Linked DNA regions of Aliamphritea ceti. The protein of the gene in region 1 interacts with the protein of each later gene in a pairwise test. Links are inferred from orthologs where the notes say so. Each region holds a gene or a part of one and is shown on either strand. Other genes may lie near its edges. The genes, in order: OCU49_RS20105 and clpA.

Region 1 (9,326 bases):
AATGGAAGTAATGGTTGATGGCCGGTCAATATACGTGCCGCTGTTATCCACCGTCATATGGGATACTTTAGGACTTACTGTAGATGACGTCGACCGTATTGAAGTTGTTCGTGGTTCGAACAGCGCTACACATGGTTCAAATGCATTTATCGGCGCCATTAATATTATCACCCGCTCCGGTCTGTCGAAGCCAGGAAGCAGCATAAAATATACACTTGGCAGCCTGAATACACAGAACTTTGAAGCACGCCATAAAGGCAGCTATTCACTGGGTAACTTCGCCCTCTCTGCCGGCAACCTGAGCAATGATGGCACGAGTAAATTCAAAGATGATGCGACACGAAAATACCTAAACTTCAATACCGTGATCACCCCAAATCTCCAAGACACTCTGACGTTTAATCTGGGTGTGAGTGAAGGTTATACCAACATTGGTGATATCGACAGTACACCGGATCTCACACAACGCACCTATCACACCAACAGCCAGCATATTAAATGGCAGCGCATACTTCAGGACGAAGCTGAAGTAGAAATCCAGTATTCACATAATTATTACAATCTGGAAGCACCACTGTTTGATGTAGCAGCGGTACAACGATCTCTCAGCCCGTCTCTCACATCCGCCCAGGCTGAAGCTTTTATTGCTGCAAACCCTGTTCGTCAGACCAGTGAAGTCGGGGATATCGAACAGCACGATATTGAAATGACCTGGCGGAAGCAAATATCCCCAGTCAATCAGTTTGTAATCGGTGGCGGCTATAAGTTTGATCAGGCCCGAAGTCTCGAGCTATTAGATACCACAGACTGGATCAGCGAGGAGCGCACCCGTATTTTCTCCAATTGGGAATACAGTGGTATCAACGACTGGGTTTTTAACGCCGGCGCAATGGTTGAACAGGCTACTGCAGGAAACAGCAAAACACGTATTTCCCCGCGCTTAGCCGCTAACTATCAGCTAACAGACACCAGTGGATTACGCAGTTCGGTCAGCCAAGCGTATAGAATGCCATCTTTGCTGGAAGCTAATATGCAAAACATCATCCGCACTCCCAGCTTTCTCCCGTCATCTTCACCGTCCATTTACACAATAGAAACACTGGCTAATCCTGATATTGAACCTGAGCGATTACGATCACTGGATGTTGGCTATTTTAAAAACTGGCCTGAATATAACAGTCAGGTTGATCTGCGAATATTTTACGAGCGTATAGACAACGGTATCGCCACTGCTTTTCAACCAATAGCGAACCCGGCAAGCACAGCTAGCGGTGATACACGTTACCGCACAGAAACGAATGGTGCAGAATGGAATAACAGGGGCTTTGAAACCCAGATTCGCTATCAACCCAATGTTGAATTCAACCCACTGATATTATTTAACTACAGCTATATTCACGTCCGCGGCTTTCGCAATAAAGGCCACAGCAACGTAGGTGACGCTGACGAGATTGATCGTTTAGAAAACCGTACACCAATGCATACGGCATCGTTGCTGGCCAGCGTGACACTTCCGGAAAACCTGCAATTCAGTATTTCACACTTTTACATGTCTGAAGTTAAATGGCTGGAAGGCAGTGGCAATGTGCCTAACCGTCAGTACAACCGAACGGATATAAAAATCAGCAAAGGCTTTAAATATCAGAGTGGCAGCGAACTGAAAGTAAATTTTCTTGTGCATAATCTGCTAGATGATCCATATCCGGAATTCTATGCCGATAACCTGTTTGACCGACGGGCTTATATGCAAATGGAACTGAGTTTTTAAGCAGTAATGGAATTTTGACCTTAGGTCACCGATCAATGTCAGAGTAAGCATATGGATAGGTGTGTACTGACCAGCTTTAAGCTCCGAAAAGGGCTAAAAATTTTGCAAAGCCTGCTCTGCTGGTTTTGCATTGTTAACCTGTGCGCTGCCAACGCAGCTGCAAAGGCTCTGGTCGTCCTGAGCAATGAACAGCAACCCTATCAAATCGTTAACCGTGAAATCATTTTACAGTCTGAAGGCCCTGCGCCCCAGAGCATTTCTCTGGAAAACTTACGTAAACTCCCCCCTGACTATTTACAGCAGTTCGATCCGCTGATTACTGTTGGCAGTGCCGCAGCAGACTATATCTTCAGTCAGGCCCCTGCCAACAGTAAAATAATCAGCAGCTTTATTCCCAAACCCAGTTTTCTGAGTTTACAAAAGCGCTATTCAGCCCGACAGCAGGCCATCAGCCATACGGCTATTTTTCTTGACCAACCTTATTACCGTCACGTTATCCTGGCACGGGCTATACAACCAAACGCCAAGAGCCTTGGCGTGATCCTCGGACCAACTACAGGCAAAGATCTGCAAGCCATTGAAACCGTCAGTAAGTCGCTTGGCTTTACACTCAACCATGATGAATTAGTCAACAAAGATAATCCTTTGCAAATGCTGCAGCCTATCATGGCTCGCTCCGACATTTTTCTGGCATTACCCGACCAGGCTATTTTTAACCGTACCACGGCCAAATGGATTCTTTTCATGAGCTATCAGCAACATATTCCGCTGGTAGGTTTCTCCCGTAGTTACGTTGATGCCGGCGCGATTGCTGCGGTGATTTCCACACCGGATCAGATAGGTCTGCAGACCGCTGAAATTCTTAATGCTTACAACCGTGAAGGCACCTTGCCACCAGCAAATTACAGTAATTACTTTTCCGTCATTACCAACCCTCAGGTAGCCCGCAACTTGAATATTGAATTGCCTGTTCCCTCTCAGCTCGAAGCCCGTATCAAAGAGGCAGACCTAAGATGAGTCTACTGAAAAACGGCTTTGGAAAAGGCATTCGACTAAAAGTATTCACTATTACTTTGGTGCCGCTGCTGGTAATGACTCTGATACTGGCGGGATATTTTATTTCCACCCGTATTGCAGATAACGAAACTGCATTGGTCGAAAGGGGAGCAACTATGTCTCGCCTGATGGCTGCTGCCGCAGAGTTTGGCATCATCTCAGAGCTGACTCCGCAACTTAAGGCCCTGAGTAAAGGCCCGATACAGGAAGCTGACGTTAAAGACGTAATATTCCTCAATGCTCAGGGACAACTTATCTATCGGTCGACTGATATCGATTTTCAGTTTATTCCGCGACCATCTCCTACGTACAACAGACAAAACGGCTACTGGCTGTTTGCAACACCGGTGATGGCGACTGGCATACTGATAGACGACTCACCAGAATATGCAGAACAGCAGTCACCACAAATCCTCGGCTGGGTTGTCATTGCGATATCCAGTGAACCCATGCGCCAGCGACAACTGGATATCATCGCCAATAGCCTCATATTGTTATTAATAGGCATACTGGTCACCTTCATCGTTGCCGCCCGTGTTGGCCACACGCTGACGGATCCAATAATCGATCTCACCCAGCTGGTTGGCAAATTGCAGCAAGGACAACTATCTGCCCGGGCCACAGAACAATCCAATGCGGAAATCGGTTCGTTAGAACGTGGCATAAACCTGCTCGCCGAAAGGGTACAGGCGTCTAATCAGTTACTGGAAAGCCAGGTAGATAAAGCAACCCAGCGTTTACGTAAAACCATGCAGTATCTGGAAACTCAGAACCATGCTTTACACAGAGCCAGAGAGCGAGCTGATCAGGCCAATATGGCCAAGGACGAATTCCTCGCGCGAATGAGCCATGAATTGCGCACACCGCTTACATCAGTTCTTGGTTTTACGGGTCTGCTCAAACAAACAGAGCTAAGTTTTGAACAGCAGGAACACTGCCGAATTATTAGCCAGACTTCCACCATGTTACTAGCCATCATTGATGACATTCTCGATTTTGCAAAACTGCAATCCAACGCTATCCACCTGGAAAGTATCCCGTTTAACCCGGAAGAATGCATTCATAGCGCGATTGAGATGCAGGCACAGAGTGCTGCAACCAAAGGGTTAGAATTAATTTATCAGGTCAGTGAGGACATTCCGCCAATTGTACTCGGGGATCCAATGCGTTTACGCCAGGTTGCAACAAACCTGATAGGCAACGCCATTAAGTTCACCGAAGAAGGCCATGTAATGGTCAGCCTTAAACGACTGGAAACAAACGACAATACATTACGCATCGAGCTTTCCGTACTCGATAGCGGTATTGGCATTAATCAAGACCAACAAGCGCATCTTTTCAGTGCATTCTCTCAGGCTGATTCATCTATAACACGTCGTTTTGGTGGTTCCGGGTTAGGCCTGGTCATTGTGCGTAAGCTACTGGAACTGATGGAAGGAGAAATTCGTCTTAGCAGTATGGAAGGGCAAGGTACCGAATTTATATGTACTCTTAATTGTCTGCCAGCAACACCTGCTGTGGCAGGCACGCCACCCCGCCCACTTAGCCATACGAAAGAACTGATCATCTTTGATCAGCACCGCAATAGCCTGCAGGTACTTAGCAAACTGGCTCACAGCGTCGTCACACAGATTATCCCGTGTCGAACTCTGCAACATCTGAGCAGCCAGCTGCAGCAAACATCCGGCAGTAACAGCTCTCTCATTTTCGGCTTAAGTGCGGATCCGGATATTGCACACCAGCAAAAACGCAGTATTCCAGAAATATTCAAAGGCGTTAAAGGTAACATTTTGCTTTTGGTGCCCTCACTTAACAATGATGTTACTGAGCTCACACAAATACAGAACCACCACAACATTACCGTGCTGACAAAGCCGTTACGCAAGATTAATCTGAGTAAGTGGCTGAGTCATTCAGGTACTCAGTCCGGCCGTTCACAGCTCACCAGTAAACTGCCAAAACTGACATCCGGCACTAAAGTACTCATCGCTGAAGATAACGACTTTAACCGCCTGCTGCTAAGCAGAATTATGGGTACCGCTGGCGCGTCAGTTATTGAAGCGATGAACGGTATGCAGGCGATACAGCTGGCTACCGAACATCAACCAGACATTATTCTGATGGATGTACATATGCCTCGTATTGACGGTATCGAAGCCACTCTTCAGATTCGTCAAACGTTACCGCAGATACCCATAGTTGCATTGACCGCAAATGTTGTTTCCAGCGAAGAACAGGCTTTAATTCATGCCGGTGTAAACCGTATCGAATACAAGCCTATTAACGATATTCGCCTGCTGAATACTATGCGTTTGTTGCTGAAGCAAGAGCTGGGCAGCTTACCGCCTGCAGCTAAACCTCATGACGAAAAAAGCGCCACAGATCTGAGCAATTACAAGCTCAATGCGGCAGACCTGCATGCCGAGCTTCTGCGTCAGCTGACCTCATTGCAAGAAGGATTTTCTGCTCAGGATATACATAAATTGCGCAATCATGCGCATCAGTTAACAGGACTTGCAGGGCTGTTCGAATTACCGGCACTGGAACTAGCCAGTATCGACCTCACACACGCGGTCAAAAAAGCAGATATTCGCAATAGCTGGCACTGTTTGTGGCGATTACAACGTCTTATTGAGCATCAGCAATATAACGATGAGACAGATGGAAGTTAAAGATAAGATTTAATCAGAAATCCCGGGTTACAGGTGTGTGTTTAATAATGTCCGTCAGCTTCTCTGCCTGCTCATGAATAAACGCCCGTCCGGCCGCATCATATAAACGCCCGTGCAACCCAGGCTTAGCAGGCAGTTCAGTTAGGCCTTCATCAAATTCATAGCAGCCACGACGAATACCTTCTAAAGCTTCATCATGAAAGATTGGTGATCCAAGAAACACCGCCCAGGCTTGCTGGCCTGTCGTGCCATCGTTTATACCCTGCAAAAGTGCAAGCACTGACTTCCTGCTTGGACGATATGTAGGCGTACGACCAAACACCAAAGCCACGATTAGCAGTAACAGAAAAATTAAGGTAACAAAAAAAATCAGAAGAAATTGCATACTTACTTAATGATAACGATCAAAAGGATGTTGCCGCAGCTTACCTGCCGCAATTAAAACAGCGCCTTTGTGGGTATTTTCAACATCATCCATTAGTTGCATATGCGGAAGCTTTTGCTTAGTTTTTAATGCTTTCCATTCCTTTAAGCGGGGAATATGCCGAGTCTTTTCGTACACTTCGCTGAAAACTGCAAAATCGTCGTTCATACAAAGCTGCGGATCTAAGTTATCCAGTAGCATACGACAACGAATTGAGCCTTCAACCACGGACATTTCTTCATTCATCAGTGTTTGCGCAATCACCTGTAAACTTTCAACTAAATATGCACGGTGTTCCTGAGCTTTTTTTGCGACAGTCTCCAGACGACGCTGGTTCTCTTCACGCTGGGATTTTTGCTGACCTAACACTCGCAAAATAAACCACAGCGAACCGGCACTCACCACCAGCCCTAACATTATTAACCCATACACCACAGTCTCAGACATCCACAACCTCTACCCTCTCTTATTCACTATAGAATGTATTATCCCCTAAAACCGACCAGAGCTATAGAGCTCTGGCCTGTTCTGAAAATAAGCGACGATGATTTTTCACAGCTCTGCTGTCAGCTGTAACTGTTGAATAAAACCTGCCCGATACCCATAAATATCCTGGCCTTTCCCCTTTCGGGCTAATTCAGCCAGAGACTGCCAGCTAAATGCCGATAATGACTGATGATTACGCAACTTCTGACCATATCCGGCAACAGCAGCCGCAAAATGGAAATCCTGACTACAGCTCTGTAAAAGCTGGCAATTTCTATCTGCACGAACGGCTAATGCCTGTTCCTGACTGTTACCACCTTGCTGTATTTTATAACGTAATCGAATATAGCCAAGCTCAGTATTATCAACCATGTTATAACGATCATCAGATGACTGATAACGTAATGCATGGGTAGATGGCTGGTCCTGTAAAATCAATTCATACAGCGCAGTAGCAGTCTGGCCCGCGCCAACCTCACCAGCATCAGTTCGCTCATCTAAAAATGCTTCAGCTTCCAACTGGCGGTTTTCATAACCAATTAAGCGGTAACTTTGTACAACGGCCGGATTAAACTCTACCTGTATCCGGGCATCCCATGCCAATGTATGAAAATTAGCCGCCATTTGCTCAATCAGTACTTTACGCGCTTCCTGAAGTGAATCGATATACGCAGCATTACCATCTCCCGCATTACTTAAGGTTTCCATAAGATGATCGTTATAGTTACCCTCACCAAAGCCCAACACACTCAGACTAACGCCTTGGCTCCGCTGCTCACTTATATAACGTTCCAACTCCTTTACACCGGTCATACCTAGATTAAAATCACCATCGGTAGTGAGTAAAACTCTGTTTACGCCCCCTTCAATCAGATGCTCTACTGCAGTGCTATAGGCCAGTTTTAAACCACCTTCACCATAAGTACCACCACCTGCATCCAAAGCATCAATCGCATTTAGAATTTTTCTCCGCTGATTACCGGGTGTAGCATCTAATACTTGTCGTGCGTTACCGGCATAAGTAATCAGGCTTATTTTGTCGTGTTTATTCAATTGTTTGACTAAAAGTTTTAGCGATTGTTTAACCAATGGGAGTTTCTTAGCACTCGACATCGAACCTGATACATCCACCAAAAATACCAGATTAGAACCTCTGTCACTGTTCATATCCCGGGCTTTCATAGCAACTTTCAGCAAGCTTGCTTTTGAACTCCAGGGACTGGCACCCAGCTCATACTCAAGAGATAAAGGTGTTGTTCCTTTAGGTTGTGGATAATCGTAGCTAAAGTAGTTCACCAACTCTTCTGTACGTACGGCATCTACCGGCGGCAAACGTCCCTCATTAATAAAACGTCGTACATTTGCAAAACTGGCAGTATCCACATCCAGGCTAAACGTACTTAATGGACGGGATGCTGGAGAATGCGACTGATTATTTTCGAATCGCTGATAATTTTCTGTAGAGATACCCGGCACCATCACTGGCATATAGGTACTATCAGCCTGCAGGCTGCGCTTCCCCATCTTAGATAGCAGTTGAACCTGCGGCTCTTGCAAAACCTCCGCAGAAGTTTCGATTTTCTTCTCAGATTGTTGGTACTTTTGCTGAGCACAACCAGCAATACCCGTAATAACGACCGCCGAAACCGCCAGTGCCAAATGTTTTGTTTTAACCGACATACTGAATTCCTCACATAAAGTATTTGCACCTATGCTAGGTTTTCAGCAAGCTATGTACTGATACCAGTTCAAGACAAAAACGGGCTTCTGATTCTTATAGTTTTATGTTATGGCAAATTTATACAGTAAAATTCATCGCCTCAAAGCCCAGGGCTGGACCTGGGACGAATTTCTTCAGCAGATAAGTTTAATTTATCCGCCAGGCATCGATGAAAAAACACTCTATGGGCTATATCGTCACCCCCACAGAAAAGCCTCACGCCATATTCGCCAAATATTAGAGCAATTACACGATCAGTGTTTTCCTTCCCCTTTCCCATCATCTGCTGAAGCCCTGATTGGCCTGTATAACCGACAGGTAAATAACCCTAAACAACCAGACCTTACTGCAGACCAGATGGCATTAAGCGCGTACTTAACAGAGGCATGTCAATATGGCCCCCTGCTCTATCGAGCACGCCTTTACTGGCTTTCAGCGAACATCCAGCTGGATCAGCTAAGTGTATTCCGTAAAAATGGTAAGCATGAACAGTTAAATCTGGCACAACAGCAGGGTATTAAAGATTATCAACAGAGCCTTTCCCTATTAGAAGAAGCAATCCTCACAACTAAAACTGGCGCCTCTATAGATGTATTCACGCTCTATAAGTTACGCCAGAATATGCTGGCCTGTTATCTGAATGCTTTATCGCCCGAACAACGAAGTGAAAGTAAAACCTTGCTTGAGTATCTTAAGGTCTGTGATTTTATTAACAGCACCAAACAAGTACTCGAGTCAGAACCCTATCAGTGGCTACTGGCGCGCAACGGTTTACGTTTTAGCTCACTGACGCAGAATGCACAGGATTGCCAGTGGTTTTACAGGGCACTGTGTACAGCGAACAAGGCTTTCAAAAACTTGAATTACAGTCCTGAAAATACTCCGTCTATTGCCAGCAGTGTTGAATTTCATTGGGCAATTGAAAACGCTTTAGACCTTTCAGACTTTTAAAGGGATTACTTATGTCACCTATTCGCCTGCTTATCGCTTTTATCATCAGCTTACTTCTGATCAGCTGTGCCGTTAACTATCAACAAGAAACACCTGTTAGTAAGCAGGAGAGTAGACAGGAGAATAAGCCGGCAGCCAGCAGTATAGAGTCAGAAACCAGGGAAGAAGCACAGGATGCAGTCGAACCTTTATTAAAACGGGCACCAGCTGATGAGGACGATGATATGTTACGTCTTGATTAGAGATTCA
Region 2 (4,576 bases), 1.5 Mb from region 1 along the record:
GGATGAGACTTTACGGGCATTTAAAGAGTTTGCAGTCGGTATAAAAGGGCCGCTGACTACGCCTGTAGGTGGGGGTATTCGATCGCTGAATGTCGCGCTGCGTCAGGAGTTAGACTTATATGTCTGTCAGCGACCAGTGCGCTGGTTTAAAGGAGTCCCGAGCCCGGTTATTAAACCTGGTGATGTAGATATGGTGATTTATCGGGAAAACTCTGAAGATATTTATGCGGGTGTTGAGTGGCAGGCTGGTACCGCTGAGGCACAAAAAGTTATTGATTTTCTGCAGCAGGAAATGGGGGTAACTAAAATTCGCTTCGATCAGATGTGCGGTATAGGTATCAAGCCGGTTTCTGAGGAAGGTTCTAAGCGTTTAATACGTAAAGCGCTACAGTATTGTGTTGATAATGACCGGCGTTCTCTAACTCTGGTGCACAAAGGTAATATCATGAAATTTACCGAAGGTGCATTTAAAGAGTGGGGCTATGAGCTTGCTAAGCAGGAGTTTGGTGCAGAGCTACTTGATGCGGGTCCCTGGCTGAGTTTTAAGAATCCTCATTCGGGGCGCGAGATTGTTGTTAAGGATGTAATTGCAGATGCAATGTTGCAGCAGATTCTTTTGCGTCCTGCTGAATATGATGTTGTTGCTACCCTGAATTTGAATGGTGACTACTTATCCGATGCGCTGGCAGCGGAGGTAGGAGGGATAGGCATAGCACCTGGTGCGAATTTATCTGATCAGATTGCAATCTTTGAGGCAACGCATGGTACGGCGCCAAAATATGCAGGCAAGGATATGGTTAATCCAGGTTCTATTATTCTATCTGCAGAAATGATGTTGCGGCATCTGGGTTGGATAGAGGCGGCTGATCTTATAATTAAAGGTATGGATGGCGCTATTGCAGCGAAAACGGTGACCTATGATTTTGAACGTTTAATGGATGGTGCGACTAAAGTTTCCAGTTCAGGATTCGGAGCGGCGATTATCAAGCATATGCAATGAGGTTTTGCAGGCATAAAAAAAGGCAGCTTAGGCTGCCTTTTATTGTATGAAGTAAAGCTAGGCTTTAGTGCGTCGGGAAGACCTTATTAAGAATTTTCCGCTTGTTCTAATGCAGCCACTTCAATAGGCTTTATGTTGATCGCGTGAATACCCTTAGGTCCCGGTGTCGTCTCAAAACTCACTTCCTGGCCGGCTTTCAAACTCTTGTAGCCATCGATAAGTATTACCGAATAGTGAGCAAATAAGTCTTCATCATGTTCTTGCGATATAATAAATCCGAAGCCTTTGGCGTTATTGAACCACTTGACTTTCCCTGTGTACATTGGTGTCCCCCAATATCCGATTAAAACTTCGACCCTAATCTCCCTGGGTCTGTTAACTGAACGACCTCTTGTTGATACAATGTACTACAGCTGAGGTGCTTCCATGTTCCTGAAAAGTGTCTTGCAGGGACTACCGATACAACAAATTTATTATTCCTCCTGCAGAAAAAATTATAACATTCTTCGGAGTTAGACGAGCATTACAAGACTCCCCATTATGAGATACAAAAATTGGTAAATATTGTGAAATGTGATATGCGTCATTTACAAGGAGCCATCCGTTGCTCTAGCGACGACCAGGATCCGCATGATCATGGGACTGGTGTCGTCGAAGAAGTTTCTAAACCTGAACTAAAACGTCCATCAATGTACCAAGTACTAGTGATGAATGATGACTATACCCCTATGGACTTTGTGGTGGAAATATTAATGGTTTTTTTCTCTATGAATCAAGAAAAAGCCACACAAGTTATGTTAACGGTCCATACTAAGGGTAAGGCTGTGTGTGGTGTGTATACCCGGGATGTCGCAGAAACTAAAGCAACTCAGGTGAATCAGTACGCTAAGGAGAGTAAGCACCCGTTGCTGTGTGAAGTCGAGCAAGCGTAGCGGAGCGATTATTATGTTGAATAAAGAATTAGAAGATACGCTAAGTGTGGCTTTTAATAGTGCTCGCGCAAAACGTCATGAGTTTATGACGGTTGAGCATCTGTTGTTGGCTTTGTTGGATAATTCAGAGGCCTACTCTGTACTGCAGGCATGTGGAGTTGATGTAGATAAGCTAAGAATTTCCCTGTCATCTTTCATAGAGGATACAACACCTTTACTACCGGATAATATTCCTGATCTTGAGACTCAGCCAACGCTGGGTTTTCAGCGTGTTTTGCAGCGGGCTGTATTTCATGTTCAGTCATCAGGTAAGTCTGAAGTTACTGGTGCTAACGTGCTGGTGGCAATTTTCAGTGAGCAGGAAAGCCAGGCTGTATACGTGCTTCAGCAGCAGGGTGTTGAGCGTATAGATATTGTTAATTATATCTCTCATGGTATTTCCAAAGTCAGCGATGCTGATGAGCCGGCTGCGCTGGATGATTTAAGTGAAGCCAGTGCGCCAGCTGAGAAAGACAAAAGCCCTCTCGCTAATTATGCAGTTAATCTGAATAAAGAAGCAGAGGCTGGCAATATCGATCCGCTTGTAGGGCGTGATGATGAAGTTGAGCGAGTGGTACAGATTCTTTCCCGTCGGCGTAAGAATAATCCATTACTTGTCGGAGAAGCTGGTGTCGGTAAAACGGCCATTGCTGAAGGTCTGGCTAAGCTGATTATTGAAGGTTCAGTACCTGAAGTTATTTCCCAGAGTACTGTTTATTCGCTTGATCTTGGTGCTTTGCTTGCAGGTACGAAGTACCGTGGCGATTTTGAGAAGCGCTTAAAAGGTTTGTTGAATGAAATTCGCAAGCTTGATCATGCCATTTTATTCATTGATGAGATTCACACCATTATTGGTGCAGGTGCAGCATCTGGTGGCTCTATGGATGCTTCAAATCTGCTTAAGCCTCTTCTGAGTTCGGGGCAGTTGCGCTGTATTGGTTCTACAACCTTCCAGGAATTCCGTGGAATCTTTGAAAAAGACCGTGCGCTAGCGCGTCGCTTCCAGAAAGTAGATGTTCTTGAGCCGTCTGTTGATGATACATACCGAATTCTGCAGGGCTTGCGCAGCCGCTTCGAAGAGCATCATGAGATTAGCTACACAGATAACGCGCTGCGGGTTGCATCTGAGCTGGCGGACCGTTACATCAATGATAAGCACATGCCTGATAAGGCTATCGACGTGATTGATGAGGCCGGGGCGTATCAGCGCCTTGTGCCTGAAGATAAGCGTGCTGAGCTGATTGATGTCGCTGAAGTTGAAAGTGTGGTTGCTAAGATCGCCCGTATTCCTGTCAATAACGTTACTGCATCGGATAAAGAACAGCTGAAGAAGCTGGACAAGAATCTGAAAATGGTTGTGTTAGGGCAGGAAGAAGCTATTGATACTTTATCTGCTGCAATCAAGCTTTCCCGTGCAGGGCTTAAAGAGCCAAACAAGCCGGTTGGTTCATTCCTGTTTTCTGGTCCGACCGGGGTTGGTAAAACTGAGGTAACTTCTCAGTTAGCGCGGATAATGGGTATCGAATTGATACGCTTTGATATGTCTGAGTATATGGAGCGTCATACCGTATCCCGTCTGATTGGTGCTCCACCTGGTTATGTTGGTTATGATCAGGGTGGTTTGCTTACCGAAGCAGTTACTAAGTCGCCGCATTCTGTGCTGTTGCTGGATGAAATTGAAAAAGCTCATCCTGAAGTATTCAACTTGCTGCTGCAGGTTATGGATAACGGTACGCTGACAGACAATAACGGCCGTAAAGCTGATTTCCGTAACGTGATTTTGGTAATGACGACTAATGCGGGTGTTGAGCAAATGAGTCGTGCCTCTATTGGCTTCACACATCAGGATCATACGACTGATGGTATGGAAGCCATTAAGAAGATGTTTACGCCTGAGTTCCGTAACCGTCTGGACGGCATTATTCAGTTTAAAGCTTTGCCTATGAGTGTTATCAAAGGTGTGGTTGATAAATTCCTTACTGAGTTGCAGGTGCAGCTTGATGATAAAGGGGTTCAGCTAAATATTGATGATGCTGCTCGAACTTGGCTGGCTGAAAAAGGCTATGATGAAACTATGGGCGCGCGTCCTATGCAGCGTCTGATTCAGGAGCAGCTGAAAAAGCCTCTTGCAGAGATGATTCTCTTTGGTGAGTTGTCTGATGAAGGTGGTGAAGTTGAAATCAGCGTTGATGAAAACGATAAGTTGGTACTCGATGTGGTTGCCGCAATGGCATGATCATCTGTACTGACCGTCCATAAAAAAACCGCTTGTGAAAACAAGCGGTTTTTTTATTAAGGGTCGGCGCTGGCGGACAGCTATAGATGCTAAGTTAATCAGCAGTTAGCTAATAAGTTGCAGAGCCGAAAAACCGTAATTAGCGGGCGCGGTAGGTGATGCGGCCTTTGGTCAGATCGTAAGGTGTCAGCTCAACTTTTACCTTATCGCCAGTCAGGATGCGGATGTAGTTCTTACGCATTTTGCCAGAGATATGTGCAGTCACAACGTGACCGTTTTCAAGTTCTACGCGAAACATGGTGTTAGGCAGTGTGTCGGTGACAACGCCTTCCATTTCAATACTATCTTCTTTTGACATTAAGTACCTAC

What was found.
Region 2: the proteins of OCU49_RS20105 (region 1) and clpA interact in binary tests that used the Escherichia coli proteins (3 or more experiments, as listed by UniProt). The link is inferred for Aliamphritea ceti from one-to-one orthologs.

Annotation. Positions count from the first base shown.
Region 1 is NZ_AP025282.1:4,444,288-4,453,613, forward strand. Bases 2,382-5,696 are described here. They hold OCU49_RS20105 (ATP-binding protein), read left to right. Parts: upstream 2,382-2,781; coding sequence 2,782-5,496; downstream 5,497-5,696. Other genes in these bases: OCU49_RS20100 (ABC transporter substrate-binding protein), read left to right, coding at 2,382-2,785; OCU49_RS20110 (hypothetical protein), read right to left, coding at 5,510-5,696. In the rest of the region: OCU49_RS20095 (TonB-dependent receptor plug domain-containing protein), read left to right, coding at 1-1,768; more of OCU49_RS20100, read left to right, coding at 1,820-2,381; more of OCU49_RS20110, read right to left, coding at 5,697-5,776; OCU49_RS20115 (DUF2489 domain-containing protein), read right to left, coding at 5,888-6,367; OCU49_RS20120 (vWA domain-containing protein), read right to left, coding at 6,473-8,086; OCU49_RS20125 (hypothetical protein), read left to right, coding at 8,196-9,077; OCU49_RS20130 (hypothetical protein), read left to right, coding at 9,089-9,319. UniProt on the Escherichia coli protein: Member of the two-component regulatory system UvrY/BarA involved in the regulation of carbon metabolism via the CsrA/CsrB regulatory system. Phosphorylates UvrY, probably via a four-step phosphorelay.
Region 2 is NZ_AP025282.1:2,901,634-2,906,209, reverse strand. Bases 1,563-4,576 are described here. They hold clpA (ATP-dependent Clp protease ATP-binding subunit ClpA), read left to right. Parts: upstream 1,563-1,945; coding sequence 1,946-4,207; downstream 4,208-4,576. Other genes in these bases: infA (translation initiation factor IF-1), read right to left, coding at 4,347-4,565; clpS (ATP-dependent Clp protease adapter ClpS), read left to right, coding at 1,579-1,932. In the rest of the region: icd (NADP-dependent isocitrate dehydrogenase), read left to right, coding at 1-1,000; OCU49_RS13375 (cold shock domain-containing protein), read right to left, coding at 1,087-1,323. UniProt on the Escherichia coli protein: ATP-dependent specificity component of the ClpAP protease. It directs the protease to specific substrates. It has unfoldase activity. The primary function of the ClpA-ClpP complex appears to be the degradation of unfolded or abnormal proteins.